Regions from separate parts of the Streptomyces sp. NBC_01294 genome, predicted to be linked through region 3. Evidence: riboswitches for the same ligand, from Rfam matches in the RefSeq annotation. Region 3 holds a riboswitch; each other region holds the start of a gene.
The links. A riboswitch is a leader RNA that binds a small molecule or an ion and turns the genes downstream of it on or off. The one in region 3 is predicted to bind cobalamin.
Positions count from the first base shown of each region.

Region 1: linked by a shared signal. The riboswitch ahead of OG534_RS28170 (cobalamin biosynthesis protein) and the one ahead of OG534_RS01595 (hypothetical protein) in region 3 are both predicted to bind cobalamin.
Region 2: linked by a shared signal. The riboswitch ahead of OG534_RS35115 (CoA-acylating methylmalonate-semialdehyde dehydrogenase) and the one ahead of OG534_RS01595 (hypothetical protein) in region 3 are both predicted to bind cobalamin.

Region 1 covers NZ_CP108423.1:6,230,695-6,240,839, forward strand. Annotated here, with positions in the region: gene OG534_RS28160 (putative cobaltochelatase) at 1-308, opposite strand, end outside; gene OG534_RS28165 (cobyric acid synthase) at 583-2,103, opposite strand; gene OG534_RS28170 (cobalamin biosynthesis protein) at 2,100-3,077, opposite strand; cobalamin riboswitch at 3,115-3,268, opposite strand; gene OG534_RS28175 (hypothetical protein) at 3,380-3,601, opposite strand; gene OG534_RS28180 (inorganic phosphate transporter) at 3,628-4,917, opposite strand; gene OG534_RS28185 (alpha/beta hydrolase) at 5,227-6,357, shown strand; gene OG534_RS28190 (hypothetical protein) at 6,501-8,024, shown strand; gene OG534_RS28195 (VOC family protein) at 8,058-8,453, opposite strand; gene ypfJ (KPN_02809 family neutral zinc metallopeptidase) at 8,517-9,407, opposite strand; gene OG534_RS28205 (ABC-F family ATP-binding cassette domain-containing protein) at 9,693-10,145, shown strand, end outside.
Region 2 covers NZ_CP108423.1:7,757,762-7,767,906, reverse strand. Annotated here, with positions in the region: gene OG534_RS35140 (glycoside hydrolase family 16 protein) at 1-1,021, shown strand, start outside; gene OG534_RS35135 (3-hydroxybutyryl-CoA dehydrogenase) at 1,188-2,075, opposite strand; gene aceB (malate synthase A) at 2,072-3,670, opposite strand; gene aceA (isocitrate lyase) at 3,761-5,062, opposite strand; gene OG534_RS35120 (short-chain fatty acyl-CoA regulator family protein) at 5,449-6,864, shown strand; cobalamin riboswitch at 6,921-7,091, shown strand; gene OG534_RS35115 (CoA-acylating methylmalonate-semialdehyde dehydrogenase) at 7,279-8,778, shown strand; gene OG534_RS35110 (acyl-CoA dehydrogenase family protein) at 8,775-9,926, shown strand; gene OG534_RS35105 (enoyl-CoA hydratase/isomerase family protein) at 9,923-10,145, shown strand, end outside.
Region 3 covers NZ_CP108423.1:300,294-310,438, reverse strand. Annotated here, with positions in the region: gene OG534_RS01600 (prenyltransferase/squalene oxidase repeat-containing protein) at 1-2,606, opposite strand, end outside; cobalamin riboswitch at 2,716-2,848, opposite strand; cobalamin riboswitch at 2,929-3,066, shown strand; gene OG534_RS01595 (hypothetical protein) at 3,187-4,614, shown strand; gene OG534_RS01590 (SDR family oxidoreductase) at 5,125-6,096, shown strand; gene OG534_RS01585 (helix-turn-helix transcriptional regulator) at 6,087-7,184, opposite strand; gene OG534_RS01580 (DUF4259 domain-containing protein) at 7,220-8,272, opposite strand; gene OG534_RS01575 (hypothetical protein) at 8,481-9,371, opposite strand; gene OG534_RS01570 (alpha/beta fold hydrolase) at 9,425-10,145, opposite strand, start outside.

The DNA of each region.
Region 1 (10,145 bases), 5.9 Mb from region 3:
CGGTCCTCGGAGGCGCCGACGGGCAGCTCCACCATGCGGGCGGGCCGGGCGCCGCCGGGGCCGGGCTCGTGCGGGCCGTCCGGGCAGGCCGGGTCCGGCGCGCCGGGCGCGCAGGAGAACCGGCACCCGGGTACGACGTCGACCTGCGGCAGCAGGGTCGACAGCGCGCGCACGGCGGTGGACTTGGCGGTCCCCTTCTCGCCGCGCACGAGCACACCACCGACCGCGGGGCTCACGGCGTTGAGCAGGAGCGCCAGCCGCAGGTCGGTCTGGCCGACCACTGCGGTGAACGGATAGGGCGTGCTCATGTGTTGCTCACTCCTTGGATGCGGACCGTGGCAGGGGCCTGGCCGGATGCTCTGCGCGGAGCCGTGGGCGAGTGCGGCGCCGTCGCCGGGGCCCCGTCCCGGACCCCGCGCCTCAAACGCCGGCGAGGCTGGAAGACCGGGGCTCCGCCCCGCGCCCCGCGCCTCAGGCGAGGCTGGTTGTCGAGCCCCGCCGGCGATTGAGGCGCGGGTCCGGGCAGGGCCCGGGAAACGGAGAAAGGGCGGGTAGGGGAACAGCCCCGCAGGGCGCGGCCCCTCACGGCGCGCCCGGTGGGAGGAAGGGGAGGCCCGACGGGGCGCCGGCCTCGATCAGCCGCAGCAGCGCATCCGTGTCCGCGTGCTCCTCGATCAGGTCGCCCAGCAGGTCGAGCTGCTGCTCGCGCAGCGCCTCGAACGACGTGTCCGGCGCCGGCACGAACCGCCGCCCCGCCGCCGCCGCGACCTCCCGCAGGAACGCCCGGCGGAAGCCGTCCGACTCCAGCGAGCCGTGCCAGTGGGTGCCCCACACCGATCCGACGCGGCAGCCGTCGAGGAAGGGCTCCCCGCCCAGGACCTGCGCGACCCCGTGGTGGATCTCGTAGCCCGTCACGGCCTCGCCCAGCGCCGAGCCCACCGGCCGGGCCAGGGTCTTCTCCGGCGCGAAGCGCACCCGTACGGGCAGCAGCCCGAGGCCGTCCACCGCCCCGGCCCGCGATTCGACCTCGTCCTCGATGTGCTCGCCCAGAACCTGGAACCCGCCGCAGATACCCAGGACCGGCCGCCCCTCGGAGGCCCGCCGCGCCAGCGCGTCCGCGAGTCCGCGTTCGCGCAGCCACGCCAGTGCCTTCACCGTGCCCCGGGTGCCGGGGACGACGACCAGGTCCGCGTCGGCCAGTTCCTCGGCCCGGTCCACGAACCGCACCACGACCCCCGGCTCCGCCGCGAGCGCGTCGACGTCCGTGAAGTTCGACATCAGCGGCACCGCGCACACGGCGACCCGCAGCACGTCCTCGCCCACGGGCGGCGCCACCACGGATTCCCGTACCGCGCCCCGCAGGGAGACCCGCAGGCCGTCCTCTTCGTCGATGCCCAGCCCGTGCCGGAACGGCAGCACCCCGTAGGTCGCCCGCCCGGTCAGGCCGCGCAGCATCTCCATGCCCGGCTCCAGCAGCGACACGTCGCCGCGGAACTTGTTGACCATGTACCCCGCGATCAGCGACTGGTCCTCGGGGGAGAGCAGTGCGGTCGTCCCGAAGAAGGACGCGAAGACCCCGCCCCGGTCGATGTCGCCCACCACGACCACCGGGAACCGCGCGGCCCGCGCGATCCCCATGTTCACGATGTCGGTCCGGCGCAGGTTGATCTCGGCCGGACTCCCCGCTCCCTCGCAGATCACGGCGTCATACGTGCCCCGCAGCTGCTCCAGGCAGTCCGTGACGATGCCGAGCAGCTGCTCCTGGCGCCCGCCGTGGTAGCCGCGCGCGCTCATCTCGCCCACGGGCTTTCCCAGCAGCACCACCTGGCTGCTGCGGTCGCTGCCGGGCTTGAGCAGCACCGGGTTCATCAGCGCCGTCGGCTCCACGCGGGCCGCCTGGGCCTGCATCGCCTGGGCGCGCCCGATCTCGGCGCCCTCCCGCGTGACGAACGAGTTCAGCGACATGTTCTGCGCCTTGAAGGGCGCCACCTTCACGCCTTGGCGGCTCAGCCAGCGGCAGATGCCCGCCGTGACCACGCTCTTGCCGGCGTCCGACGTGGTGCCCGCGACCAGCAGACCGCCGCCGCGCTTCGCGCCGCTCATGCGCGCCGCCCTCTCTTGGTCGTACGGGGGATCAGCAGTCGGGAGACCAGCAGCCGGGCGGCCACACAGGTCCCCAGGGCCAGCCAGGTCACCTGCTGCGACAGCCGGACCGCCCGCTCGATGTCCGCGACCTCCACCGGCCGCCCCTTCTCGCCGTTCAGCACGGCACGGTGCTCGACCCGGCCGCCGTACGCCAGGGTCCCGCCCAGTCTGACGCCGAGCGCCCCGGCGAAGGAGGCCTCGACGGGTCCGGCGTTCGGGCTGGGGTGCGCGGCGGCGTCCGAGCGCCAGGCCCGTACGGCTCCCCGCCGGTCGGGTCCGGCCAGTACGGCGGCGGCCGCCGTCAGCCGGGCCCCAGGCCAGCCCGCCAGGTCGTCGAGCCGGGCGGAGGCCCAGCCGTAGCGCAGGTAGCGGGGGGACTTGTGGCCGACCATCGCGTCCAGGGTGTTCACGGCGCGGAAGGCCAGCAGGCCCGGGACGCCGGCGACGGCGCCCCACACCAGGGCCCCGACGACCGCGTCGGAGGTGTTCTCGGCGACGGACTCCACGACCGCGCGGGCCATCTGCTGCCCGTCCAGGGCTTGCGGGTCGCGCCCGCACAGGTGGGGCAGCCGCTCCCGGGCCACCTCGGTGTCCCCTGCGGCGAGCGCCCCGCCGATGGCGCGGGCCTCGCGGCCCAGCGAGGTGCCGCCCACGACGGCCCAGGTGGCGGCGGCGGTCAGGGTGATACGGGCGGCAGCGGGCCGGGAGCGCACGGCGCGGGCGCCCAGCGCACCGACGGCGGCCGCGCCCCCGGCGCACACCAGGGTGTGCAGGAGGCCCCGGGCGCGGTCGTCGCGCCACAGGGAGCGCTCGACGGCGGCGGCGGCCCGCCCGAAGGCGGCCACGGGGTGCCCTCGGCGGGGATCACCGAGGATCCGGTCGCCGATCAGGCCCGCCGTGGCGCCGTACGCGAACACGCGATCGGCACGCATGGTGGCAGGTATGTCCTCACTCAGGGTCCGCGCCCTGGTTCGACGTGTCCGGCGGCGAGAGTTCCTGGCTCCCGGGACGCACGCGCGGCGTGCGCTCCCCGGTGACAGTGGCGGGACCGCGCCGGATTCGCACCGGACTTCCTCTCCATGCCGCCGTATTGGCTCGGGCAGTCCACCACGCACCGAGAACGCCCGTCAACTCGCCGTTGACCTGCGGCGCTGCAGGGGCGGGAGATGCGAAAGCTCCCCCCGGGAGAAACCCGGAGGGAGCCTTCGCGCCCGGCCCGCCGTACGGCGGGGGATCAGGCGACGATCAGGTAGATCCCGTACGTCACGGCGGCCGCGACGAGCGTGAAGCAGAGGTACGCGCCGCTGCGGGCCAGGGTGGCGGCGCCGCCCTGCTCGGTCGCGGCCTCGTGCTTGGACAGGCCCATCAGGCCCAGCGTGAACAGGGCCACGAGGGCGACGGTGGCGAAGAGGCTGACCCCGAAGACGGAGCCGAGCGCTTCCCAGTCGATCTTCATACTGCCGTTTCCTCTGTGTGTCTCGGTCAGACCGCGGCGGCCGGAGCCGCCGGGGTCGTCGTCGCGGCCGGGATGGTGGCCTTGAGGGCGTCGTCCGTGACCGCGGCGGTCGTACCGGCGGCTGCGACCGTCGTGCCGGCCGCGGCGACGGTCGGCGGGACGGTGACGGCCGCGATCGCCGTGGTGACGACACCCGGCTCGTGGGCGTCGACCGGCTCCACGTCGTTGACGTTGCTGTGGTCGACGACCTGGCGGCGCGAGATGAGCCAGATGGCGAGGCAGGAGCCGACCAGGAAGACGGTGACGGCGGCGATGCCGATGTCACCCGTGCGCATGACCAGCTCGGCACCGGCCGAGACCAGCGCGGCGGCCGGCAGGGTCAGGCCCCAGGCGACGAACATGCGGGTCGCGGTGGACCAGCGGACCACACCGCCCTTGCGGCCCAGGCCCGCACCCATGACCGCACCGGAGCACGAGTGGGTGGTGGAGAGCGAGAAGCCCAGGGTGGAGGAGGCGAGGATGACGGACGCGGCCGAGGTCTGGGCGGCGAAGCCCTGCTGCGGCTGCAGGTCGGTCAGGCCCTTGCCCATGGTGCGGATGATGCGCCAGCCGCCCAGGTAGGTGCCCATCGCGATGGCCACACCGGCCGAGACGATGACCCACACCGGCGGGTTCGAGTCGGGGGCGATCGCACCGCCGGCGATGAGGGCCAGGGTGATGATGCCCATCGTCTTCTGCGCGTCGTTGGTTCCGTGCGCGAGGGAGACGAGGCCGGCCGAGGCGATCTGACCGGCGCGGTAGCCCTTGGCGGAGGTCTTGTCGCCGACCTTGCCGCCCATCTTGTAGGTGACCTTGGCGGCCAGGTACGCGGCGATGCCGGCCACCAGCGGGGCGGCGATCGCGGGGATGAGCACCTTGGTGACGATGACGCTGCCGTTGACCGCGCCGATGCCGGCGGAGGCGACCGCGGCGCCGATGAGGCCGCCCATCAGGGCGTGCGAGGAGCTGGAGGGGAGGCCGACCAGCCAGGTGACGAGGTTCCAGAGGATCGCGCCGACGAGGGCCGCGAAGATCACTTCTGGCTGGATGCCGTCCTCGTTGACCAGGCCCTTGGAGATCGTCTTGGCGACCTCCACGGACATGAACGCGCCGACGAGGTTGAGCACGGCGGACATGGCCACCGCCGTCTTGGGCTTGAGGGCGCCGGTCGAGATGGTGGTGGCCATCGCGTTGGCCGTGTCGTGAAAACCGTTCGTGAAGTCGAACACGAGAGCGGTGATGATCACGATCCCGAGGAGAAGCGTTATGTGCTCCATTTACCCAGGCTTCTGTTTGACGTCAGTGGCTCGGCGACCGTAGGCAACCTGGGTGAACGGAAGGTGAACTGGCGCGGGCGGAGCGGTGTACGGGCACGGGGCCCCATCGCGACATTCGTCCTGATTCTGTCGTAGAAATCAGCATTAATGCACGTCAAAGCCGGGTGAATGAACCCCTCCGGGTGGCCCGGCGCCGCATCCGGCCCTGCGCCCGGAGCCCCTGAAGAGACCTAGATCACCCCTCTCCCGGCGCTGGCGGAGGGATCCCCTCCGGTGGCCCGCCCGAGCCCGGGCGCAGACACTGGAGCGGTGCGAACCGCGACAGCGACGGCAGCAGCCGTCACCACCGCTCTCCTGGGCGCCGGCGCGGCCGCCGTCGCGGTCGGCCGGTACGCCGCCGACGCGGCCCTGCGGCCCGAACCCGGCCGTCCGCTCCCCGGCGGGCCGCGGCTGAGCATCCACTCCACCGCCCCCGGCCGGGTCGCGCTGACCCGCTCGCTCACCTCCCTGCGCCCCGGTACGTACGGCCTGGTCGCGCCGGGCGTGCACGCCGTCGTCGGGCCCGTGCTCCCGGACGCCGAGCACGACCCGGACACCGTCGTACGGGAGCTCCTCTCCGTCACCCACGGCACCCTCGCCCCCGGGACCCGGGTCACCCTCACCCCCCAGGTGTACGTCGGCGACCCCCGCACCGCCCTCGGGCTCGACCACGCCGACGTGGACGTCCCCGGAGAGCTCGGCGCGCTCCCCGCCTGGTTCCTGCCCGGGGTCCGGGACACCTGGGTGATCACCGTGCACGGGCTCGGCGGCAGCCGCGAGCACCCGATGGTGGTCATGCCCTTCCTGCACCGCCACCGGCTGCCCGTCCTGGACCTCGGCTACCGCGGCGACCTCGGCGCCCCCGCCTCCCCGGACGGCCTCGGCCACCTCGGCGAATCGGAGTGGCGGGACCTGGACGCCGCCATCCGCTACGCCGTGCGCTACGGCGCCCGGCGCGTGGTCCTGCACGGCTGGTCCACCGGCGCCGCCATGGCCCTGCACGCCGCCGAGCGCTCGGCGCTGGCCGACCGGATCTCCGGGCTGGTGCTGGACTCGCCGGTACTCGACTGGCACACCACCCTGCGCGGGCTCGCCGCGGCCCGCCGTACCCCGGCCGTGGTGCTGCCGCTGGCGGTCCGGGCCGCCGAGGGCCGCGCGGGACTGCGCGCCGACCACCGGCCGCCGGGCGCGGACCCCGGCGCGCTGCGCGTCCCCGTACTGATCTTCCACGGCCCGGACGACTCGCTCGCCCCCTGGGGCCCCTCCCGCAGGCTGGCCGCGGCCCGCCCCGATCTCGTCACCCTGCACACCGTGCCCGGAGCCGGGCACGGTGCGATGTGGAACGCCGGCCCGGCCGGATACGAGGAGGCCCTGCGCCGCTTCCTCACCCCCCTCATGTGAGCCTCATGTGAGCGCCCGTCATGTGAAGGCCGTGTGACGGACCGGGTCCTGCGGGCGTGTTGTCCCGGTCTGCACCACGGGCGATCGGCGGCAAGCGTTCATTCCGTTTGGGCTTTCGGCCAGTGACGGGCGAGACTGCTTCCGTGACGTCCCGAAAGCCTGATGAGCAGTTGGCTCGCGACTCCAGACTCCGACTCGTCTCCCCGCGGTCGGTCGCCGCGGCCCGCAAGGCGGTGACCGACCGGCGTACCCGTCCCGCCCCGCGCCCCCCGGCGGGCACGCCCGCCACGGCCGACCTCGCGAACCGGGCCCGGGCCTCGCTCGCCGATGCCGTACGCCTGACCCGCTGGGCCGAGCGCAACCTCGGCGCCGGAGACGGCGGCCGGCCCGCCCCCACGGGCGCCCTGGCGCCCTCCGACGTCGAACGCGCCGCCGCGGAACTGGGCCTGACGCACGGCCAGATCCGGGTCGGCTGGGACCGGGCCCGCCTCGCCGGCCTGGTCGAGGTGCACGGCGGCCACGCCCGGCCGGGCTGGCGGCTGCGCGCATGGGACCGCGACGACACCGCCGTCCTGCGCGGCTGGGTCGCCCTCTTCGACGCCTGGTCGCTGGTCCACCCCGCCCCCGCCGACATCGCCCCCGCGGCCGTCGCCGAGGTCGTCGAGGCGATGCCCCAGCTCCTCTCCCTGCTCCAGCTCTCCGCGGGCGCGGTGACCGTCCCCGACCTGCTCGACCTGCTGGGCCAGCGCGTCACCGAGCTGCGCGACGAGCGGTGCGAGATCCCCTACGACGCGGAGCCCGCGGCCGAGGGAACGGCCCCCGACGCCGAACCGGGAGCCCCGGCCGAACCGGAAGACCCGGCCGAACCCGAAAACCCGGCTCCCGCCGAGCAGGGAGCCCTCGCCGAACCGTCCGCGGTCCCCGGTTCCGCCGAGGCCCGTCCCGTCCCGCTCGCCCGGCTGCTGCGCTGGGCCCTCGGCGGTCTCGCCGCCGTGGACGCCGTCACCCTCGGCCCAGCCCGGGCCACGCTCACCCCGCTCGGCAGCTGGGCCGTCTGGGTCAAGCTGGAGCAGATCTGCGTCGCGGCGCAGAGCCCCGCCGGGAACATCGAGCAGTCCGCCGCCGCCATGCTGCACGGCTGCGCGCGGCTCACCCCCGGTCCGGCCCGCGCCGAGTACCAGGCCTGGCTCGCCGCCCGGCCCGTCGGCCACGCCGTGGCCGAGCTCCTGCAGGCGGCCCGCGGCGAGGACGCCCTGCTGCGCGGCCTCGCCTTCGAGGCGCTGCGCGTGGTCGGCGCCCCCGCCGAGCCCGAGGTGCGCGCCGCCGTACGCGAGCCCGCCCTGCGCCCCTACGCCCTGCTCTGGCTCGCCGAGCACGACGGGATCGACCCCGACGAGGCGCAGGACGTGCTCACCGCGGAGGAGTCGACCTGGCTCTGGGTGGACACCGCGGCCGCCATCGCCGACCACGGCGAGGCCGACCTGCTGGCCCGCCACCTGGACTCGGCCGTGCGGACGACCGTCCCCCGGCTGCTGGACGAGGTCCGCGCGGTCGGTCATCCGCGCACCGTGCAGGTCCTGGTCGCACTGGCCGCGGCCCACCCCGACCCGGCCCTGGCCAAGGCGGTCCGCCGGGCCGCCTTCCAGGTCCACACCGGCGGCGCCTGACGCCCGCGCTACGCGCGTACGCGCCGCGGGTCTTCAGACCTGCGGCGCGTACGTCCCGAAGCTCCAGATGTTGCCCTCGCCGTCCCGGGCCATGTAGTCGCGGGAGCCGTAGTCCTGGTCGGTGGGCTCCATCAGGATCTCCACGCCGTGCTCCACGGCCCGCCGGTGGTGGGCGTCCACGTCGTCGACCACGACATAGACCCCCGAGGGGCCCGCGCCCTCCATGGCCTTGTCGAAGACCCCGCCGGTGCCCTTGCTGCCCAGCATCACCATGCCGTTGCCGTACGCCAGCTCCGCGTGCGTCACCGAGCCGTTCTCGCCCTCGTACACCGCGACCTGGCTGAACCCGAAGGCCTCGGTCAGCAGCTTGATGGCCGCCTTCGCGTCGCGGTAGACCAGGGTGGGGCAGATGGACGGAACGCCTGCCATGACGATCACTCCCTCTCGTGACGGTGACCCGCGTCACACCAGCATGGCAGGCGCCGCCGACAGTCAGCGGAAGGTGTTGCACTGGGCCATGTCGCCGGTCCGGTAGCCCTGGTAGAACCACTGCTGGCGCTGCTCGGCCGAACCGTGCGTCCAGGACTCCGGGTTGACCCGGCCCTGGATCTTCTCCTGGATCCGGTCGTCGCCGACCGCGGCCGCCGCGTCCAGCCCGTCCCTGATGTCCTCGTCGGTGAGCGAGGTGATCAGCGGCCAGCCGGTGGACTCGTCGGGGGTCCTCGTCGCGTGGTGCGCCCACACCCCGGCGTAGCAGTCCGCCTGCAGTTCGACCTTGACGGCGTTGCTGGCCGCGCCCTGCCGCCCGTCCTGGGCCCGCTGGAGCGTCCCGGTCAGGTTCTGGATGTGGTGCCCGTACTCATGGGCGATGACGTAGGCCTGGGCGAAGGGGCCGCCGGTCGCGCCGAACTTCGTGCGCAGGTCGTCGTAGAACGCCAGGTCCAGGTAGACCCGCCGGTCGGCGGGACAGTAGAAGGGCCCGACCGCCGAGGTGGCCGCCCCGCAGCCGGTGTTCACGCGGTTCTGGAAGAAGAGCGTCGTCGCCGGGCTGTAGGTGCCTCCGCGCCGGGTGAACTCCTGCCGCCAGAAGTCCTGGGTGCTGTTGACCACCGCCACCAGCCGGCAGTCCTCCCGGGCGTTCGCGTCCCTCCCCTTCTTGCAGGCCTGCTCCACCTGGTTGAGGGAGGACGAGACGGGCGCCGGCTCCGGGTCGCCGGGGGACAGCCCCAGCTGCTCCGGTCCCACACCGAACAGCAGGCCCATGACCAGCGCGATCAGCCCGACGATGCCGCCGCCGATCGTGGCCCGCCCGCCGGGGATGCGGCTGCCGCGCAGATCCTTGACCTCGGACGTGTCCAGATTGGCGTCGTCGTCGAACTGCATCCCGCACCGCCGTCCATCCGTGGAACCAAGGAGCCACGTCCCCTGCGGCGAGTATCAACCCATTCATTACGATCTGCGCCCCGGCCCTCCGGGGGGATCCCTGAGCCGAACGAGGGACACGCGCGACCGCCCCCGGGTGTCGCGAGGGCGGACCGGCGGCCCGGAAAGTAGTTGCGCACCCCCGGTAGAATGTCTCTCATGGCAAATCTCCTCGCGGATTAGCGGCGTCGAAGCTTCGCGTCCTGCCCCCTCTTCCGCCGTCCCGACCCGCCCTGGAGTATTTCCGTGATCACCGCCACCGGCATCGAGCTGCGCGCCGGCGCCCGCATCCTCATCGAGTCCGCCTCCTTCCGTGTCGCCAAGGGCGACCGCATCGGCCTGGTCGGCCGCAACGGAGCGGGCAAGACCACCCTCACCAAGTGCCTCGCGGGCGAGGGCCAGCCCGCCGCCGGCTCCATCGCCCGCTCGGGCGAGGTCGGCTACCTCCCGCAGGACCCGCGGACCGGCGACCTCGAGGTCCTCGCCAGCGACCGGATCCTGTCCGCCCGCGGCCTCGACGTCCTGATCAAGAAGATGCGCATGAACGAGGAGCGCATCGCCAACGGCAGCGGCGGCACCCGGGAGAAGGCGCTGCGCCAGTACGAGCGCCAGGAGACCGAGTTCCTCACCAAGGGCGGGTACGCCGCCGAGTCCGAGGCCGCGACCATCTCCGCCGCCCTCGGCCTGCCCGACCGGGTG
Region 2 (10,145 bases), 7.5 Mb from region 3:
GGCGCGCATCCAGATGCCGAACGTGACCGGCCCGGCGGCCAAGGGCTACTGGCCGGCGTTCTGGATGCTCGGCACCCCCTACCGGGGCAACTGGTGGAACTGGCCCGGCATCGGTGAGATCGACATCCTGGAGAACGTCCAGGGCATCAACACCGTCTGGGCCACCCTGCACTGCGGCACGAGCCCCGGCGGCCCCTGCAACGAGACGTCCGGCATCGGCGGACAGCAGGTGTGCCCGGGCACGAGCTGCCAGGCCGGCTTCCACACCTACGCCGTGGAGTGGGACCGCTCGACCGCGGTCGAGGAGATGCGCTTCTCCGTCGACGGCATCACCTTCCACACCGTGCGGGCGAACCAGGTGGACGCGGCCACCTGGACCAACGCCACGAACCACGGCTACTTCATCATCCTCAACGTGGCCATGGGCGGTGGCTTCCCCGACGCCTTCGGCGGCGGTCCCGACGCGGGCACCGAGCCCGGCCATCCCATGGTCGTCGACTACGTGTCCGTCCTCCGGTCGACCGGAGGCACGACCCCGCCCACCACACCGCCCACCACACCGCCGACGACGCCTCCCACGACGCCCCCGACCACCCCGCCGCCCGGCAACCGCGACGCGTACACCGCGATCCAGGCCGAGTCGTACGACGGCCAGGCGGGCGTGGTCAAGGAGACCACCGCGGACACCGGCGGCGGCCAGGACATCACGACGATCGGCAACGGCGACTGGGCGCTGTTCAGGGGCGTCGACTTCGGTTCCACACCGGCGAGGCAGTTCTACGGGCGGGTGGCGAGCGGCGCGGCCGGCGGGGTCAGCGGGCTCGTCGAGGTACGGCTCGGCAGCCGGACCTCGGCGCCGGTCGGGAGCTTCTCGATCGCGGGCACCGGCGGGTGGCAGAGCTGGCGCACCGTCCCCGCGAACCTCACCGCGGTCACGGGCACGCACGACGTCTACCTGACCTTCACCAGCGGCCGGCCCGCCGACTTCGTGAATGTCAACTGGTTCGGCTTCGGGCACTGAGCGGATCGCGGCCCGCCGGGTCCCTGTCCTCGGACGGGAGGGACGGGACACGGCACGGGGCGCGGGGCACGGGTGCGGCGCGGATGTGGCGACACCACTCGCCCCACCCGCGCCGCTTTCCCGCGTCTCCGGCGCACCCTCTGCCCTGGAGACCTGCCGGGGCCCCTCAGCCCCGGCCGTACGTGTGGAACCCGCGGCCGCTCTTGCGGCCGAGCAGACCCGCCTGCACCATCCGCCGGAGCAGCGGGGGCGGCGCGTACAGGGGTTCCTTGAACTCCTGGTACAGCGACTCGGCGATCGCCTCGACCGTGTCCAGGCCGATCAGGTCGGCGAGCTTGAGCGGTCCCATCGGGTGGGCGCAGCCCAGTTCCATTCCGGCGTCCACGTCCTCGGCACTGGCGAACCCGGACTCGGCCATCCGGATGGCGGCGAGGAGGTAGGGGACCAGCAGGGCGTTGACGACGAAACCGGCCCGGTCCTGGGAGCGGACGGTCGTCTTGCCCAGGGTGTCGCGGGCGAAGGCCTCGACGACGGCGAGGGTGTCCTGCGAGGTGTGGAGGGAGGACACGACCTCCACGAGGGGCAGGACGGGGACCGGGTTGAAGAAGTGCAGGCCCACCACCCGGTCCGCCCGGCCGGTGGCCATGCCGAGCCGCATGACCGGGATCGCGGAGGTGTTCGTGGCGAGGATCGCCTCCGGATCCTCCACGATCTTGTCGAGGCGGGTGAAGACGTCCACCTTGGCCTCGGGGTTCTCCGTGACGGCCTCGATGACGAGCCGGCGGTCGGCGAGGTCCTCCAGGTCGCCGGTGAAGACGAGCCGGGCGAGGGCGTCCTCGGCGGAGATCCGGTCCAGTTTGCCCCGCTGGACGGCGCGTTCCAGGGAGACGGCGACACGCTCCCGGGCGGCCCGGGCGGCGGCGGCGTCCGACTCGGCGACTACGGTGTCGAGCCCGGCGCGGGCGCACACCTCGGCGATGCCCGCGCCCATCTGGCCGCCGCCGACGACCCCGACGCGCTGGATGCGTGCCGCCGGCCGCACGGGGGCGCTCACGCGTTCACCCGCGCGTCGGCGCGGCGGACGAGGTGGCGGGTGTAGGCCTCGGGGGTGAAGAAGGCCGGGAGCCGGACCGACAGGGCGGTGTCCACGAAGACCTCCCGGGCTTCGGCCGCGAGCGCCTGCGGGTCCTCGTCCTGCAGCGCCGTGCATTCGGCGTCCAGGAGGTCGGTCACGGTCCCCCGGTCGACCCGGTCGTGGCGCAGCCACTGCCAGATCTGGACGCGGGCGATCTCCGCGGTCGCGGCGTCCTCCATCAGGCCGTACAGGGCGACGGCGCCGCTGCCGCGCAGCCAGGCGTCGAAGTAGCGCAGGGCCACGGCGACGTTCGAGCGGACGCCCTCCCGGGTCGGGGGCATGCCGATCCGGCGTACGGACAGCAGGTCGGCGGCCGTGACCTCGACGTCCTCGCGCATCCGGTCGGTCTGGTGCGGCCGGTCGCCCAGGACTCCGTCGAAGACCTCGCGGCAGACGGGCACCAGCCCGGGGTGGGCGACCCAGGAGCCGTCGAAGCCGTCCTCGGCCTCCCGCTCCTTGTCGAGGCGGACCTTCGCGAGGGCGGCGGCGTTGGCCCCCGCGTCGCGGCTGGGGACGTGGGCGGCCATGCCGCCGATCGCGTGGGCGCCGCGCCGGTGACAGGTGCGGACGAGCAGTTCGGTGTAGGCGCGCATGAAGGGGGCCGTCATGGTGACCTTGGCCCGGTCGGGCAGCTGGAAGTCGGTGCGGTGGCCGAAGGTCTTGATCAGGCTGAAGAGGTAGTCCCAGCGGCCCGCGTTCAGTCCCGCGCTGTGTTCGCGCAGCTCGTAGAGGATCTCCTCCATCTCGAAGGCGGCGGTGATCGTCTCGATGAGGACGGTGGCGCGGACCGTGCCGCGGGGGATGCCGAGGAGTTCCTGCGCGTGGAGGAAGACGTCGTTCCACAGGCGGGCCTCGTACCGGTTCTCCAGCTTGGGGAGGTAGAAGTACGGGCCGTACCCGGCGTCGATCTGGCGCCGCGCGCAGTGGAAGAAGTACAGGCCGAAGTCGACGAGCGAGGCGGACACGGGCCGGCCGTCGATCTCCAGGTGCTCCTCGGTCAGGTGCCAGCCGCGCGGGCGCACCATGACGGTCGCGAGGTCGGTCCCGAGGCGGTACTCCTTGCCCTCGGGGGTGGTGAAGTCGATGCGCCGTTCGACGGCGTCGAGCAGGGTGAGCTGGCCGCCGACGATGTTGGTCCAGGTGGGGGCGGTGGCGTCCTCGAAGTCGGCCATCCAGACCTTGGCGCCGGAGTTGAGGGCGTTGACGGCCATCCGGCGCTCCGGCGGGCCGGTGATCTCGACCCTGCGGTCGGTGAGGCCGGGTGCGGGCGGCGCGACCCGCCAGTGGGGGTCCTCGCGCAGCGCGCGGGTGGCAAGCGGGAAGTCGAGCGGGGTGCCGCCGGCCAGGTGGCCCGAGCGGCGGCGGCGCTCCTTGAGGATCTCCAGGCGGCGGTCGGCGAACGCGGCGTCGAGCCGGCCGATGAACTCCAGGGCCTCGGGTGTCAGGATCTCCTCGTGGCGCTCACCCGGTGCGCCGAGAACCCGGACACTGCTGGTCAGAGGCGAGAGGGACATGCGGTTCTCCTCAGCGGGGGCGGTGGGTGCCCGAGGGGGAAGTCCCTCGGGCACCCGGCGGGCCATGGCCGGCAGGACTGACGGCGCGGACTAGTGGAACTGCTCTTCCTCGGTGGAGCCGGAGAGCGCGGTGGTGGAGGAGGCCGGGTTGACGGCGGTGGAGACCAGGTCGAAGTAGCCGGTGCCGACCTCGCGCTGGTGCTTGACGGCCGTGAAGCCCTGCGCCTGGGCGGCGAACTCGCGCTCCTGGAGGTCGACGTAGGCGGTCATGCCCTGCTCGGCGTAACCGCGGGCGAGGTCGAACATGCCGTGGTTGAGGGAGTGGAAGCCGGCGAGGGTGATGAACTGGAAGCGGTAGCCCATCGCGCCCAGCTCCCGCTGGAACTTGGCGATCTCGTCGTCGTCCAGCGCCGCCTTCCAGTTGAAGGACGGCGAGCAGTTGTAGGCGAGCATCTGGTCCGGGTACCGCGCGTGGATCGCCTCGGCGAACTCGCGGGCCTGGGCGAGGTCCGGGGTGCCGGTCTCGACCCAGATCAGGTCCGCGTACGGGGCGTAGGCGAGGCCGCGGGCGATGACCGGCGCCATGCCGTTCTGCACCCGGTAGAAGCCCTCGGCGGTGCGCTCGCCGGTGGCGAACCGCGCGTCGCGCTCGTCGACGTCGCTGGTCAGCAGGTTCGCGGCGAGGGCGTCCGTGCGGGCGATGACCAGGGTGGGGACGTCGGCGATGTCGGCGGCGAGGCGGGCCGCGTTGAGGGTGCGGATGTGCTGGGAGGTGGGGACGAGGACCTTGCCGCCGAGGTGGCCGCACTTCTTCTCGGAGGCGAGCTGGTCCTCGTAGTGGATGCCGGCCGCGCCCGCCGCGATCATCGCCTTGGTCAGTTCGAAGGCGTTGAGCGGGCCGCCGAAGCCGGCCTCGGCGTCGGCGACGATCGGCGCCAGCCAGTCGGTCCCCCCGTCAATCGAACTGGTCGTGCCGCCCTCGGCGGTGGCGATCTGGTCGGCGCGCAGCAGCGCGTTGTTGATCCGGCGCACCACCTGCGGGACCGAGTTGACCGGGTACAGGCTCTGGTCCGGGTAGGTGTGGCCCGCCTGGTTGGCGTCGGCGGCGACCTGCCAGCCGGAGAGGTAGATGGCCTGGAGGCCGGCCCGGACCTGCTGGACGGCCTGACCGCCGGTCAGCGCGCCGAGGGCGTGGATGTAGTCGCGTTCGTGCAGCTGGCGCCACAGTCGTTCGGCGCCGCGCCGGGCCAGGGTGTGCTCCTCGCGGACGCTGCCGGAGAGCCGCACCACGTCCTCGGCCGTGTAGGTGCGCTCGATGCCCGCCCACCGAGGATCGTCGGCCCACCGCTGCTTGAGCTGCTCGGCCGCCGCCGTCGTGTTCGCCGTTGCCATGACCGTCACCGTTTCCATCCGTCGCTTGTCTTGCCAATGAGCGGGGCATTGACTGCTGCGCATTGGCACTCTGTGCCTGTTCGGGAGATGCGGCCGCCGAACCCGGCTGCAGGCCGAAGCTGAGCAATGCTGCCGAGCCGCCGGGCGGAACGGCCGGGGACACCGAAATCAGGGCGTGAATCGGGCCTGGAAGTCCACCTCGGCTGCCGGGTCCGGCTGACCGCAGGACCGACTCTGGCACTGACACCGAGTGCCAACAAGGAAGTACATCTGCCAAGCTTTGCGAATCTTCGGAGCCGAAATTGCCAAGGTTGCGAAGCTCCTCGGCGGCGAAGGTCCACGTACCCTGACGACGCATTGACGCATGCCAACGGTGGAGGAGTGCGGTGAGCAAGACGTACGCGGGAGCGCGGCTGCGGCGGCTCCGCGAGGAGCGGCGGATGACCCAGGCCGACCTGGCACGGGTGCTGGCCATCTCCCCCAGCTACCTCAACCAGATGGAGCACGACTCCCGGCCGCTGACCGTCCCCGTGCTGCTGCGCCTCACCGAGGCGTTCGGGGTCGATCCGGGGTTCTTCTCGGAGCGCGACACCAGCCGCCTGGTCGCGGACCTGCGCGAGGCGCTCGCCAAGGAGGTCGCCGAGGCCCGCGTCTCCCCCTCCGACCTGGCCGAACTGGCCACCCGGATGCCTGCCGTCGCCTCGGTCCTGCTGGACCTGGGCCGGCGCGGCCAGCTCCTGGCCGAGCGCCTCGCCGACGCCGCCGACGGCCGGGACGCGGTGACGGACGCACCCCGCTCGCCCCACGAGGAGATCCGCGAGTTCTTCTACCGGCGGCAGAACTACCTGCACGAGACCGATCTGGCGGCCGAAGCCCTCGCCCGCGAGATCGGCATCCGCCCCGGTGACGTCATCCGCGCCCTGACCCGCCGGCTGTCCGATCGGCACGGCGTCAGGACCGCCCCGGATTCCGACCGGCTGCACCACTACGACGCGACCGCCCGGGTCCTGCACCTGTCGAACCGGCTGCGGCCGGGCCAGCAGGCGTTCCGGATGGCCACGCAGCTGGCGCTGATCGAGTACGGGGCCGAACTGGACCGGCTGGCCACCGAGGACTTCCCGCCCGGCTCCCCCGTGCACGCCCTCGCGCGGATCGGCATCGCCAACTACTTCGCGGCCGCGCTCATCCTCCCGTACACGGCCTTCCACACCGCCGCGGAGGAGTTCCGCTACGACATCGAGCGGCTCACCGACCACTTCGGGATCGGCTACGAGACGGTCTGCCACCGCCTCAGCACCCTGCAACGGCCCAGGCTGCGCGGGGTTCCCTTCTCCTTCGTCCGGGTGGACCGGGCCGGGAACATGTCCAAGCGGCAGTCCGCCACCGGATTCCACTTCTCCCGCGCGGGCGGCACCTGCCCGCTGTGGAACGTGTACGAGGCCTTCGCCGCGCCCGGTCGCATCCACGTCCAGGTCGCCGCCATGCCCGACGGGCAGCGGTTCCTGTGGACCGCCCGCGCCGTCACCCGCCACCGCGGCGGCTGGGGCGAGCCCGGCAAGACCTTCGCGATCGGGCTCGGATGCGAGATCCGGCACGCCTCCCGGCTCGTGTACGCCGACGGGCTCGACCTCGACAACACGGCGGCGGCCACGCCCATCGGCATGGGCTGCAGGCTCTGCGAACGCCTCGACTGCCCGCAGCGGGCCGTCCCGCCGCTCGGCCGGGTCCTGGCCGTCGACGAGAACAGCAGCACTTTCATCCCGTACCCGGTGACCAGGAACTCCGCCCCGGCCCACGGCTGACGGACGCCGGCGCGCGGCAGGGGGGTCTGGACTTACTAGGACGTCCAACTATATGTTCGCCGCACAAGGTCCGCGGTGCAGGGAAGCCGGTGAGAAACCGGCACGGTCCCGCCACTGTGACCGGGGAGTGTGCTGCCATCCACACGCCACTGACGAGGTCTGTCGGGAAGGCGGGCGGCACGCGGTGATCCGGGAGTCAGGATACCGGCCGCGGAACGTTCCGTGTTGTCCACGAGGATGGAGCAGACACGCATGGCACCGGTTTGTACCCAGGACCCTGGTGATCCGGCGGAGCGCGCGCACACCTGCGCACGCTCGTAGTTCTCACGGCCTTCCCCAGCGGCGCACCCCACCGGGCGCGTTCGCCGGTCCGCCGTGCCATCCCCGGATCCAACCTGACGAGAGCAGGCACCCATGGTCCGTGAACTCACCCATTTCATCGGCGGCAAGCACACCACCGGAACATCCGGACTCTTCGCCGACGTGTACGACCCCAACACCGGCACCGTCCAGGCCCGCGTCCCGCTCGCCGGGCGCGCCGACACCGAGGCGGCCATCGCGAACGCCGAGGAGGCGCAGGCGGATTGGGGCCAGTGGAACCCGCAGCGCCGCTCGCGCGTGCTGCTGCGCTTCCTCCAACTGGTCGAGGGCGAGCGGGACTCCCTCGCCCGCATGCTGTCGGCCGAGCACGGCAAGACCGTCGCCGACGCGCACGGTGACCTGCAACGCGGCCTGGAGGTGGTCGAGTTCGCCGCCGGCGTCCCGCACCTGCTGAAGGGGGAGTTCACCGACAACGCGGGCACGGGCATCGACGTGCACTCCCTGCGCGCGCCGCTCGGCGTGGTCGCCGGGATCACCCCCTTCAACTTCCCGGCGATGATCCCGCTGTGGCAGGCCGCACCGGCTCTGGCCTGCGGCAACTCCTTCATCCTGAAGCCCTCGGAACGGGACCCGTCCGTACCGCTGCGGCTCGCCGAGCTCTTCCTGGAAGCCGGCCTGCCGCCCGGCGTGCTCAACGTGGTCAACGGCGGCAAGGAGGCCGTCGACACCCTCCTCGAAGACCCCCGCGTGCAGGCCCTCGGCTTCGTCGGCTCCACCCCGATCGCCGCGCACATCTACGCCACCGCCGCCGCCCACGGCAAGCGCGCCCAGTGCTTCGGCGGCGCCAAGAACCACATGATCGTGATGCCGGACGCCGATCTCGACCAGGCCGTGGAGGCGCTCATCGGCGCCGGATACGGGTCGGCCGGCGAGCGCTGCATGGCCATCGCCGTGGCCGTCCCCGTCGGCGAGGAGACCGCGGACGCGCTGGTGGCCAAGCTGAAGGAGCGCATCGCCACCCTGCGCGTCGGCCGCTCCGACGACCCCGAGGCAGACTTCGGGCCGCTGGTGAGCCGTGACGCGCTCGACCGGGTCAACCGCTACGTGGGCATCGGCGCCACCGAGGGAGCCGAACTCGTCGTCGACGGACGCGGGTTCACCCTGGCCGGGCACGAGAACGGCTACTTCGCCGGCGCCACCCTCTTCGACCGGGTCACCCCCTCGATGCGGATCTACCGGGAGGAGATCTTCGGGCCGGTGCTGTCCGTCGTACGGGCCGCCGACTACGAGGAGGCACTGCGCCTGCCCACCGAGCACCCGTACGGCAACGGCGTCGCGATCTTCACCCGCGACGGCGACACCGCCCGCGACTTCACCCGCCGGGTGGGCGCCGGCATGGTCGGCGTCAACGTGCCGATCCCCGTCCCGGTGGCGTACCACACCTTCGGCGGCTGGAAGCGGTCCGGTTTCGGGGATCTGAACCAGCACGGACCGGACTCCATCCGCTTCTACACCCGGACCAAGACCGTCACCTCGCGCTGGCCCTCCGGGGCCAAGGAGGGCGCGAGCTTCACGATCCCGACGATGGGATGAGCGCCGTGACCACCCTCACCGAGGACCAGCTCGCCCTCGCCGAGGTCACCCTCGACTTCGCCCAGGAGCACCTGGCCCCGTACGCCGTCGCCTGGGACCGGGACAAGCACTTCCCCGTCGAGGTCATCCGCCGGGCCGCGGTCCTCGGTCTCGGCGGCGTCTACGTGCGGGAGGAGCACGGCGGTTCGGGGCTCGGCCGCGCCGACGGCGTCCTCGTCTTCGAGACCTTGGCCACCGGCTGCCCGTCCATCGCCGGCTACCTCTCCATCCACAACATGGTCGCCTGGATGATCGACCGCTACGGGGACGCCGCGCAGCGCCGCCGCTGGCTGCCGGGCCTGTGCTCGGCCGACTCCCTGGGCAGCTACTGCCTCACCGAACCCGGGGCCGGCTCCGACGCGGGAGCCTTGCGCACCCGCGCCGAGCGGAACGGCGACCACTACGTGCTGACCGGCGTCAAGCAGTTCATCTCCGGCGCCGGGGCCGCCGGGGTCTACATCGTCATGGCCCGCACCGGCGAGAGCGGGCCCGGCGGGATCTCGGCGTTCGTCGTCGCACGCGAGGACCCCGGGGTCTCCTTCGGCCCCAACGAGCACAAGATGGGCTGGAACGCGCAGCCCACCCGCCAGGTCGTCCTCGACGGCGTGCGCATCCCCGCCGACCGCCGGCTCGGCGCCGAGGGCGACGGCTTCCGCATCGCCATGAACGGCCTCAACGGCGGCCGGCTCGGCATCGCCGCCTGCTCGCTCGGCGGCGCCCAGAGCGCCCTGGACCGCAGCCTGGTCCACCTCGCCGACCGCGAGGCCTTCGGAGGGCGGCTCCTGGACGCCCAGGCGCTGCAGTTCAGGCTCGCGGACATGGCCACCGAACTGGCCGCCGCCCGCGCGCTGGTCCGGCAGGCCGCCGAGGCCCTCGACTCGGACGATCCGCTGGCCCCCCGGCTGTGCGCGATGGCCAAGCGTTTCGCCACCGACACCGGCTACACCGTCGCCGACCGGGCTCTGCAGCTCCACGGCGGATACGGCTACCTCGGCGAATACGGCATCGAGAAGATCGTCCGCGACCTGCGCGTCCATCAGATCCTGGAAGGCACCAACGAGATCATGCGGGTCATCGTCGCCCGCGGACTCACGGAGACCCTGCGATGACCCACGCACCCCACGCACCCCACGAAGACCGCGACCACGTCCTGCTGCGCACCGAGGGCCACGCCGCGTACCTCACCCTCAACCGCCCCAAGGCGCTCAACGCCCTCAGCCACGCCATGGTGCTCCGCATCGACGAGGCGCTCACCGCCTGGCAGCACGACCCGGCCGTCGAGACCGTCGTCATCGAGGGCGCCGGTGAACGCGGCCTGTGCGCCGGGG
Region 3 (10,145 bases):
AAGGAGACGCCGGTGGTGCCGCTGATGGCCTGGGTGGAGGCCCGGACGTCGGAACCGGGCTGGCTGCCCTTGGCGACGTTGAAGCCGCCGTCGGCGTTCTGCTGGCTCGCGAGGAACGTGCGGGCCTTGGCGATCTGGGCGCTGTACTTGGCCGCGTCCAGCGAGAGCCCTTGGATGGCGAGGGCGGCGGAGTTGACGGAGTTCCCGGAGGCGCCTTCGAAACCGCCGTCTGCCTTCTGCTGCGCCGCGAGCCAGGCCAGCGCCTGGTCCACGGCACGCTGCGAGTCGGCGTCGGGCAGCAGGTCCACGGTCATGGCGGCCATGGCGGTGGAGTCGACCTCGGTGGTGCTGGGCTCGCCGATCAGGCTGACCCAGCCGCCGGAGGGGTCCTGGAGGCTCTTGAGGTACGCGATCGGCTCGGCCGCGGCGGCCGTCTCGCCGGCGCGGACCTGGGCGATGACGCCGAGCGACTGCTTGAAGACGGAGGTGGCGTAGGCGTAGTTGCCCTTGGACGCACACTCCTGGCGGGTCGAGGTCTTGGCCTGGCAGGTGATCTTGGCGAGCGCGGAGATCAGGTCCTGGCCGCCGAAGTTGCGGGGGTCGCGGCCCACGGCCTCGGCGAGCACGGCGGCCTTGCCGATGGAGCCGCCGGACGCGTACTTCGTGCCGACGAGGGTCCAGTCGTGGATGCCGCGGTTCTGGGCGTCCTTGCCGCCCTTGTCGAAGAAGTCGACGATGTTGCGCAGCGTCGCGTTGTCACCGCCGGTGGCCGCGAGGGCGTAGGCGCCGTCGATGGTCATGCCGTAGTCGGCACGGCCCCCACCGGGCTCGCTCTCGTAGTAGCGGCCCTGGATCAGCTGCTTGGGGGCGGTGAGGTACGCCACGCCCTTCTTGATGTCCGGTCCGTCGCCCGGCGGGACCGTCGGCTTGGGGGCGGTGGGCGTGGGCTTCGGTTCAGTCGGTGTGGGCTTCGGTTCGGTGGGCGTCGGCTTGGGCTCGGTCGGTGTGGGCTTGGGATCCGTGGGCGTCGGCTTGGGCTCGGTCGGCGTCGGCGTCGGGTCGGCCTTCTTGCCCGTCAGGGCCACCAGGTCGCTCTTGGCACCCGCGACGGCGACGGGGACGGTGGCGAACACGCGCGATGCGGTGTCGTCCGCCTCGAAGCCGAAACCGCCCTCGGGGAACTGGTGCTTGGAGAGCCACGAGAGGCCCGCGTCCGCGTGGCCGGCGTCGCCGAGGGCGCGCAGGGCCTGGGCGGCCCAACCGGTGGAAGCCGGGCTGCCGGTGGTCATGAAGGAGGCGGAGGGCCAGGCGCCGCTCGCCAGTTGGGACTTCTTGAGCTGGGCCCGCGCCCTTTCGACGGCCGCGTCGTGGCCGCCGGCCCGCTTGAGGGCCAGGGCGATCAGGCCCGTGGAGCTCGCGTCGCTGTCGCACCATTCGCCGGCGCGGATGAGGATGCCGGTGAAGCCGCCGTCCTCGCACTGCAGGCCATTCAGCCGGTTCACGGCGTCGGCGGGAGGCGTCACGCCACCGTTGAGGAGGGCGATGACGGCCATGGCCTGGGCGTCGGCCTGGCCGGTGGTCCGGAAGTCCCCCCTGGTCAGACAGCCTTCGACGGTCTCACCGTCACCGATGTCCCTGGGGCAGACGTACTTGACGAGGTCGCCGAGCAGGTCGTGGCCGCCGAAGGCACGGGGGTCCTTGCCGGTGGCCTCGGCGACGAGCGCGAGGCGCGCGGCGGCGCCGGCGTCGGGGATCCCGTCCTTGCCGGCCGGGTAGGCGTACGCGTCCGTCTGCTCGGGCGTGGCGAGGAAGTCGGCGGCCTTCCGGGCCGCCGGGCTCTCCCTGTCGGTGGCGGCCAGGGCGAATACGACCTCGCTGGTGAGGAAGTGGTTCGGAGTGGTGGAGCCCTCGTCGACGACGCGCTCCCCGTCCGTCAGCTTCCCGGTGAGCCAGCGGGTGGCGGCGGCCACGTCGACCGCGCCCGGCGGAACGGTCGGCGGCACGGTCGGCCCGGTCGGGTCCGGTGAGGGGGCGCCGCCGCCCGCGCGCACGTCGTCGGGGGAGAAGGTGGGCTTGCCCGAAGTGCCGCCGATGTCGGTGCCGCCGAACACCCAGGCGTCCACGTCACCGGGCTTCGGGGTGCGCGACATGGCACCGAGCGGGCTGTAGGTCCAGTTCTTCTGACCGGGCGAGGCGATCCAGTACGACCAGTACGCGGTGGCCTGCGGGGTGAGGACGCAGTCCTCCTTGTCCGGAGTGGGGTACTGCGTACCGGAGTTGAAGGAGCCGTTGCCCATGCGGCAGATGAAGGCCGGGCCGTCGTGGACGGTGCCCTCGGTCGTGAAGCCGCCGGTGTGCAGCAGCTCGTAACCGGTCGTCGGCGTGGTGTCGCAGCCGCGCTCGACCTTGCCGCCGAAGGGTCCGAAGTCGACGGCGACGACGGCGCCGGTGGTGGCCGTGCACTGCTCGATCGGGTCGGCGTTGGCGGACGAGGGAACCGTGAGGAGGGCCACTCCCGCACCGAGCGTCAGGAAGGTCGCGGTCACGAGGGAGAGGAGCCGCCGTCTCGTCCCCGATTGCCGTTTTGCCTGCTGTTCGGTCCCCACCGCAGCCCTCGTCTCTGCCGGGCGGCTGCGTACGTGGCGATGCGCCCCTGCACGGCCTGAGGCCATGGAGAGGCTGCGACGACCACACCGCAATCCGCGACGGCGCTCTTCGTACTGTGGCCCAACACCAGGCATTCCGGCTCGCCCGGGAAGAACCGGGCCTACGGTTGCGGGACAGCGCCGGAATTCGACCGGCTTCCCCTGGTGCTGAGCAGTTATCAGGCGGAGTGCAACACGGATCCCGACGACGCGTCAAGGTGGCCTGAGTCTCAGCGGACCAGCCCCGGGCGGAGGCGGTCCGCGTCACGGATCCGGTGGCTGGCGGTCCCTTGATCACTCGGGTAGCGTCCTGGGCTGCCACGTGGGGGAATCCGGTGCGATGCCGGAGCTGACGCGCAGCGGTGTGGGACGGCGGGGGCCGTTTCCGAGCCCGAATGCCCATCCGGCGATGCACCACAGAAGCCGTACCACGCGTTCCGGACGGCGGCTCTCCGGCCATGCCCCTGCCCCGCCACCGTGAGCGGGCTCCTTGCGGCGTGTCCAGGCAGTGGCCGGCGTCCGCCGATTCCAGGAGCAGGCCATGTCCCGTCCCCGCACGCCCCGTCCCCGCACGCCCCGCCGCCTCGCGCTCGCGGTGCCCGCCGCCCTCGGCGCCCTCGCCCTCACCGCGCTGCCCGCCTTCGCGACCTCGTCGCCGGCGCAGATCGCCACGTCGAAGACCAACGGCGTCGCCTACCTCAAGTCCCTCCAGGCGGCCGACGGTTCGTACGCCGGCTCCGGCCTGTCCAACGAGTGGGCGTTCAGCACCTTCGCCGCCGCCGGCACCGCGGTCGTCGACGTCGCCCCCGGCGGGGACACCACGAAGAACGCCCGGACCGTCTACCGCAACCTTCTGTCCACCGCGGGCTGGCCCTCCGGCGCACCGGTGGTCACCGACTACGAGCGCGGCACCCTGAACGCGTACGCCGCGGGCATCGACCCGGCCCGCGTGTCGGCCTCCCGCAACCTCATCGCGCACGTCTACTCGTACTGGCAGACCGCCGAGGCGGGCTACTTCGGGCCGTCCGGCAACTTCAACGGCACCGTCTTCGCGGCCCTCTCCCTGGGCGGCGCGAAGACCCAGGCCGGCGGCGCCCGTGTTCCGCAGGCACTCACCGACTCGATGGTCACGCGCATCCGGGCCAACCAGCACGTCGACGGCGGCTGGACCTACCAGAAGGCCGAGGGCAACCCCACCGTCCTCAACTCCGCGAGCGACGTCGACATGACCGGCGCCGCGATGGCCGCCCTCTGCGTCTCCGGCGTCCCCAACACCGACACCGACGTCGTCCAGGCCAAGAACTTCCTCAAGGGCAAGCTCGTCGCCAACTCCGGTGCCTTCAACTCCCTGTACGGGGTCAACACCAGCTCCAACGGCTGGGGCGTCGCCGGCCTCAACGCCTGCAGCATCAACCCGCAGACCGGTGACTTCCTCACCGTCAACGGCAAGACCCCGATCGACTTCCTGATCGCCAACCAGTACAACCCGGCGGGCGGCTTCAAGTACAAGCCGTCCGACACCACCCCGACCGCCTACGCGTCGATCGACGCGCTGCGCGCCGTGGCCGGTGGCGGATTCACCACGGCCCCGCCCGTCCCGGTCACCCCCGGGGCCCCGCAGTGGGTCGCGCAGTCCACCTTGACCGCCGGCACCGCCACCAAGCTCGCCCTGACCGTCGACGACGGCGCCGGCAACCTCAAGGTCTGCTCGGTGGCCTTCACGCCGACCGGTACGACCACCACCCTCGGCGACGTCCTGAACGCGGCGACCAGCGGCGCCACCCCGTCGGGCTGTGTCACCGGCGTCACCCCCTCGTCGGGCACCGGCACCATCACTAACGTCAACGGCAAGGCCAACAGCGGCGGCAACACCTGGAAGGTGAGCGTCGACGGCTCCGCCTTCGCCGGCGCGCTCCGCGAGAAGGTGATCAACGTGGGCGACACGATCGCCCTGCGCTGGGGCGCCTGATCCCCTCCGGGTGCGGGGACCCGCGTACGGGCCCCCGCACCCGGAGGCCGGAGTACGGGCCCCGCACCCGGAGGCACGAGTGCGGGCCCGGTGCGCACGGAGCCCGACGAGCCTCCGTGCGCGACCGGGCCGCGGCGATCAGTCCGTCAGATAGGCCCGGGTGATCGTGATCTCCGACTTGCTGCCCGAGGCGTCGGTCACCGTGCCCCGCAGGGACACGTGGCCGCCCTTCGGCGGGTTCTTCACCGTCACCGCGCCGGACGCGACCGGGGCCCTGCGCCAGGTGTAGCCGTCGTCGTACGAGATGGACCGTCAGGGACTTCGGCTTGCCGCCGACGACGGTGACCGGGACGCGGACCCTCCGGTCCGCCGGCGAGGTAGCCGCCAGGATGGGTGCTGATCGGCACGCCTCGGGTGGCGTACGGCCGACGGCGCGCGGCGTCGGGTGATCGGCGAGGTGCGGAGAAAGGGTGACAGGATCTGTCGGGATTGGCGTGAACGATGGATGACATGAGCAACGAGGACATCACCATCCGGAACGCCGGCCCCGACCACCCGCGGCGCCCGCTCGCCGGCCGGATCGCGCTCGTGGCGGGGGCCACCCGCGGTGCCGGACGCGCCCAGGCCGTCGAGCTCGGCCGGGCCGGCGCCACCGTGTACGTCACCGGCCGCACCACCCGTACCCGGGCCAGCGAGGTCGGCCGGACGAGCGAAACCATCGAGGAGACAGCCGAGTTGGTCACCGCGGCCGGCGGCACCGGCATCGCGGTGCCCACGGACCACCTCGACGAGGACCAGGTACGCGCCCTCGTCGAGCGGATCGACCGGGAACAGGGGCGGCTCGACATCCTCGTCAACGACCTGTGGGGCGGTGAGCACCTCCTCGCCGGCTCCGTATTCGGGAAGAAGAGCTGGGAGACCCCCCTCGCCGACGGCCTGCGCATCCTGGAACTCGGCGCGCGCTCTCACGTGATCACCGCGGCGCTGCTGCTGCCCTTGCTGATCCGTTCGGACGCGCCGCTGCACGTGGAGGTCACCGACGGCACGGCGCGCTCCAACCGCCGCTACCGCGAGAACATGTACTACGACCTGGCGAAGAACGCCCCGATCCGGCTCGCGTTCGGGCTGGGCCAGGAGCTGGCGGAGTACGGGGGTACGGCGGTCGCGGTCTCGCCGGGTTTCCTGCGCTCGGAGCAGATGCTCGCCCACTTCGGGGTGAGCGAGGAGAACTGGCGCGACGCGATCGCCCGGGAGCCGGCCTTCGCCATCGCCGAGTCCCCGCAGTACCTGGCCCGCGCGGTCGCCGCGCTGGCCGCCGATCCCGGCCGGGCCGCCCGCTGGAACGGGAAGTCCACCTCCAGCGGGGAGCTCGCGAAGACCTACGGGGTGCGGGACGCGGACGGCAGCCGCCCGGACGCCTGGGCCTACTTCGAGGACGTCATCCACGGCGGCAGGGAAGCCTCCGCCGAGGACTACCGCTGACCCTTCGCCCCGGCTGCCCCCTTCGCCCCTTCCGCGCCCTTCGGCTCCGGCCGGTAGAGGGCGGCCAGGGCCGCCGCGCGCTCACGGAAGCGGGCGCGCAGGGAGGCCGGGGCGAGCACCTCGGCGTCCGCGCCGAGCCCGGCCAGCTGGTCGAAGGCGACCTCCTCGGACTCCGCGGTCAGGTCGAGGGTGACCAGACCGGCGGAGTCCGGGGCGCTCGCGGAGGCCAGCGCGTCCTCGACGGCGGCTCCGTCCACGACGGCCGGCAGCCGGCGCAGCCCCCACGCGGTCAGCCGCACCGTGACGGTGGTGCGCAACAGCGCGCGGGCGAAGTCGTGCGAGCGCGCCTCCCAGTGCGCGGCCAGGTCGAAGGCCGCATCGCGTACGAACGGCTCCTGGACGCCGGGGGCGGGCGCCAGGGCCGTGACACGGTCGACGCGGTACGTGCGCCAATCGCCGTCGCGCCCCTCCCCAGCGGCGTCCCCATCCCCATCCCCGTCCCCGGTACGGAGACGTGCCACGACGTACCAGGTGCCGGCCTTCAGGACGAGCCCGTACGGGTCCACCACCCGCGACACCGCGGAAGGCGGCGAGCCGTCCCGGCCCGGCCGGGCGTAGGACAGCTCGACGGTCCGGTCCGACCACACCGCGCGGGCCAGCTCCGGCAGCAGCTCGGGTGCGGAGGGCTCGCGGAACCAGGCCGGGGCGTCGAGGTGGAAGCGGCGTACCGACGCCTCGGCGGCCGCGCGTACGGACGGGAGCAGGGTGGCGGTCAGTTTCAGCCGGGCGGTGTCCGCCGCGTCCGACAGTCCCAGGTCCCGCAGGGCCGACGGCAGCCCGGACAGGAACAGGGTTTCCGCCTCGGCCGGATGCAGCGTGGTCAGCCGGGTCCGGTAGCCGGGGGCCAGGTGGTAGCCGCCGGTCCGGCCGCGCTCCGACCGGACGGGGATGCCGGCCTCCTGCAGGGCCTGGGCATCGCGGATCACCGTCCGCTCGGAAACGTCCAGCTCGCGGGCGAGAGCGGCGGCGGTCAGGCCGGGGCTCGACTGGATGAGCAGGGCCATACGGATCAGACGGGCGGCACGCATGCCTCCAGGATCACGGACCCGGCGAACGAAAGGCCTCACCGCCCTCCGCGGTGCGCGGCGGCCTGCCCGTGCGATCGCGGGGCGGGTGTGAGGGGTTCGCCGTTCAGGTCGGTCGTGCCGGATCCGTCCCACCACACGGTGCCCTGCGTGGTCAGGAAGGGGACGGCCCCGTCGACCTCGGAGCCGTGCTCGAAGGCATCGGCCACCGCGGTCAGGTAGGTGGCGAGGCAGGGCCAGCCGTCGTCGAAGTGGCCGGTGTCGCCGTGCGACGCGCTGCCCAGGCGGCCCTGGCCGGGCCCTTCGCGCATGTCGATGACGTCGGAGTCGCCGTCGCTCTGGGCCCAGGGGATCCACTGCGGGTGCCACCAGGGCTCGTCGTTCCACTCGGAGGCCTCGGTCAGGTCGGGGTCGTCCCCGGCGATCTCGACGCACATCTGCCAGTGGCCGAGGATCCCCGCGACGGACAGGGGCGGTCGGCCCGGGAGCAGGTTGTCCCACTCGGTGATCCCGTTGTGGCAGGCCAGTGAGTCCAGCAGGTCGGCGGGGAAACGTATCCCCATCGCTTCCTGCGCGGCCTCGACCTCGGCGTGATCGGCCGGGGGCGCGAGCAGGGCGTAGGAGGCGGGGGAGTGCCGTCGCATCCACGCGTCGATCCTGGCCCAGGAGTCGGCCACCGGTCGCGCTGCCGGGAAGGTGAGGACCCGGCGCAGCAGGTGCAGGCTGCGCAGCCAGTGGAGGTACCGGTCGGTCTCCTCCCAGAGCTCCCGCAGCTCCGACGGCGGGGCCGTGATCCGGTCCAGGGCGCGGACGGCGGTGTCCCGCAGGTCGGCCGGGAGCTCCGGGACGGGCAGGTCCGGCGCGTAGGCGCTGGTGAGGGGACGGCCACCGGGGCACTGGGCGGCGACGAGGGCCGCGGCGGCCACCGCCTCGACCGCCAGGTGCTGATCGAGCGGGTCGCCGGCGTCGAGGACCCGGACGAGCGCGTCCCGCACGAGGCCGGGCCGGCCGGCTTCCGGGGTCTCGTCGAGGGAGCCGCAGAAGTCCGCCGCGGTGTCGTTGTCGAAGGGGCCGACGTCCCAGGTGCCCATGGGTCTCCTCGAGGCGGGTTGTCCGCGATACTGACAGGTGGCACCGACAGCGGGCGTCCGGGGGCGGCTCCACCGGAGCGGGCTTCGCCATCAGGGGTTCTGACAGGGCGTCCGCCCGAACGGCGCGCCCTGCGCGGCACGTCCGTACGGGACGACTTGTACGGCACGTCCGTCCGTACGGCGCGTCCTCCGCGGCTCGCGGCCGTGGCTACGGACCGGGCGGCGGGGCGAGTCGTGCGGGCGGGAGCGTCCGGTGGACCATCCGGAGGGCGAAGGAGCGCGGAGGCTGCCAGACGTGCCGGTCGTCGAACGGCCAGGCGTAGATCGGGGCTCCTTCACGGACGCAGCCGAGCAGGCCCGGCGCGGAGAGTTCGTGAGCCGACCACTCGTAGAGCTGTTGCAGGCGCGGAACGATCACCCCGAAATCGAGGAGCCGGCCGAACCCGATCTCCCTGTCGAGGTGCCACTGCACCGTGCCGCGGAGCGGGTACTCGTCGGGGAGCACCCGCGACAGCTGCAGGAAGATCCCGGTCATGCCCAGCCTCGGATCACCGAGGAACGGGGCGAGCGGACGCAGCGGCCCGAGTGAGATCCGGGGCGCCGCGACGAGGGTGTGGGCGTAGAGCACGCGGCAGAGGACGACGTTCATGAAGAACCGCTCGCTCTCGTTCTCCGCCTCCGCGAGGCCGCGGTTCTCGAGGTAGGCGGCTACCACGCTCCCGTTGTGCGCCCGGTACCAGGCCCGGGCGGTGGGGCGTTCGGCGAAGGACAGCCAGTGGTCGACCGTACGCGAGGAGGGCGGCCCCGCAAGTCCGCCGCTGAGCCCCACCGCCTCGCAGCCGTCCCGGAGAATGCGTTCGTTCACCTCACGCCACCACGGACTGCCTGGCAGGTCGCCGGACGCCGGCCGCAGCACGCCCCGCCGTACCTGCCAGCGCATGAACGACAGCGCGGCCCGGCGGAACGGCAGGTGCTGGGGCGCCTTGCCGAACGGGCCGGAATAGCAGCGCTCCATCAAGGCCGTCCGCCCGGCAGGGTCATCGCGGACCTGGGCGACCTGTCGCGCCGCCCACGCCGCGGCCGTGACCTCGGACGTCATGCCCACAGGATGCCACTTCGCGCTTCGCGCGGCGGCCCGCGCGCGGGGGAACGTCACGTGCCGGGCGAGCCGCCCCGGTCCGCGACCAGGCGGATCGCCGCGATCGTGAGGTCCGGGTCGTGGAGCTGGACGTAGTGGTCGCTGCCGGTCGCCAACAGGTGCGGGGTCTGCGGCCGCAGACCCACCAGCGCCTGCTGCGCCTTCGGCCAGGCCGCCTCCAGCTCGGCGAGCAGGTCTTTCGACATGGTGGGCGGAGCCGCGAAGGGAGCGGTCTTGCTGAGTGCCGCCACCGGTACCGGCGGCAGTGGGCCGCCCTCGGCGATGGCGGTGACCCCGCCGTCGATGTCGACCTGCTCGAAGGCGGGGTCGGCGTCGAAGGGCGTCCCGGGATGCCGCAGGGCGTCGACGTACGCCGCCCAGTCCGCCCCCATCGCGGGCTTCAGCCCGGGCCCGAGGGCGTCGACCAGGACCAGCCCGCGGACGTGTTCCGGATGCGCCTGCGCGTACCTCAGGGCGAGCATCCCGCCGAAGGAGTGCCCCACCAGCAGGTAGGGCCCGGGTACGCGCCCGGCGGACAGCAGCCGGTCCAGGTCCTGGACCATGGCGGCCAGGGGCCGGGTGCCCCGTACGGGGGAACTGCGCGTGGTGAGCGTCGGTGGCTGGGTGTAGCGGAGGGTGCCCGGTCGGTCGTAGGTGCACACCCGTGTGAACGCGGCCACCCCGGGCAGCACCGCGGGCTCCTTCGGCACGGGTGGGGTGGTGTCGGTCAGCGAC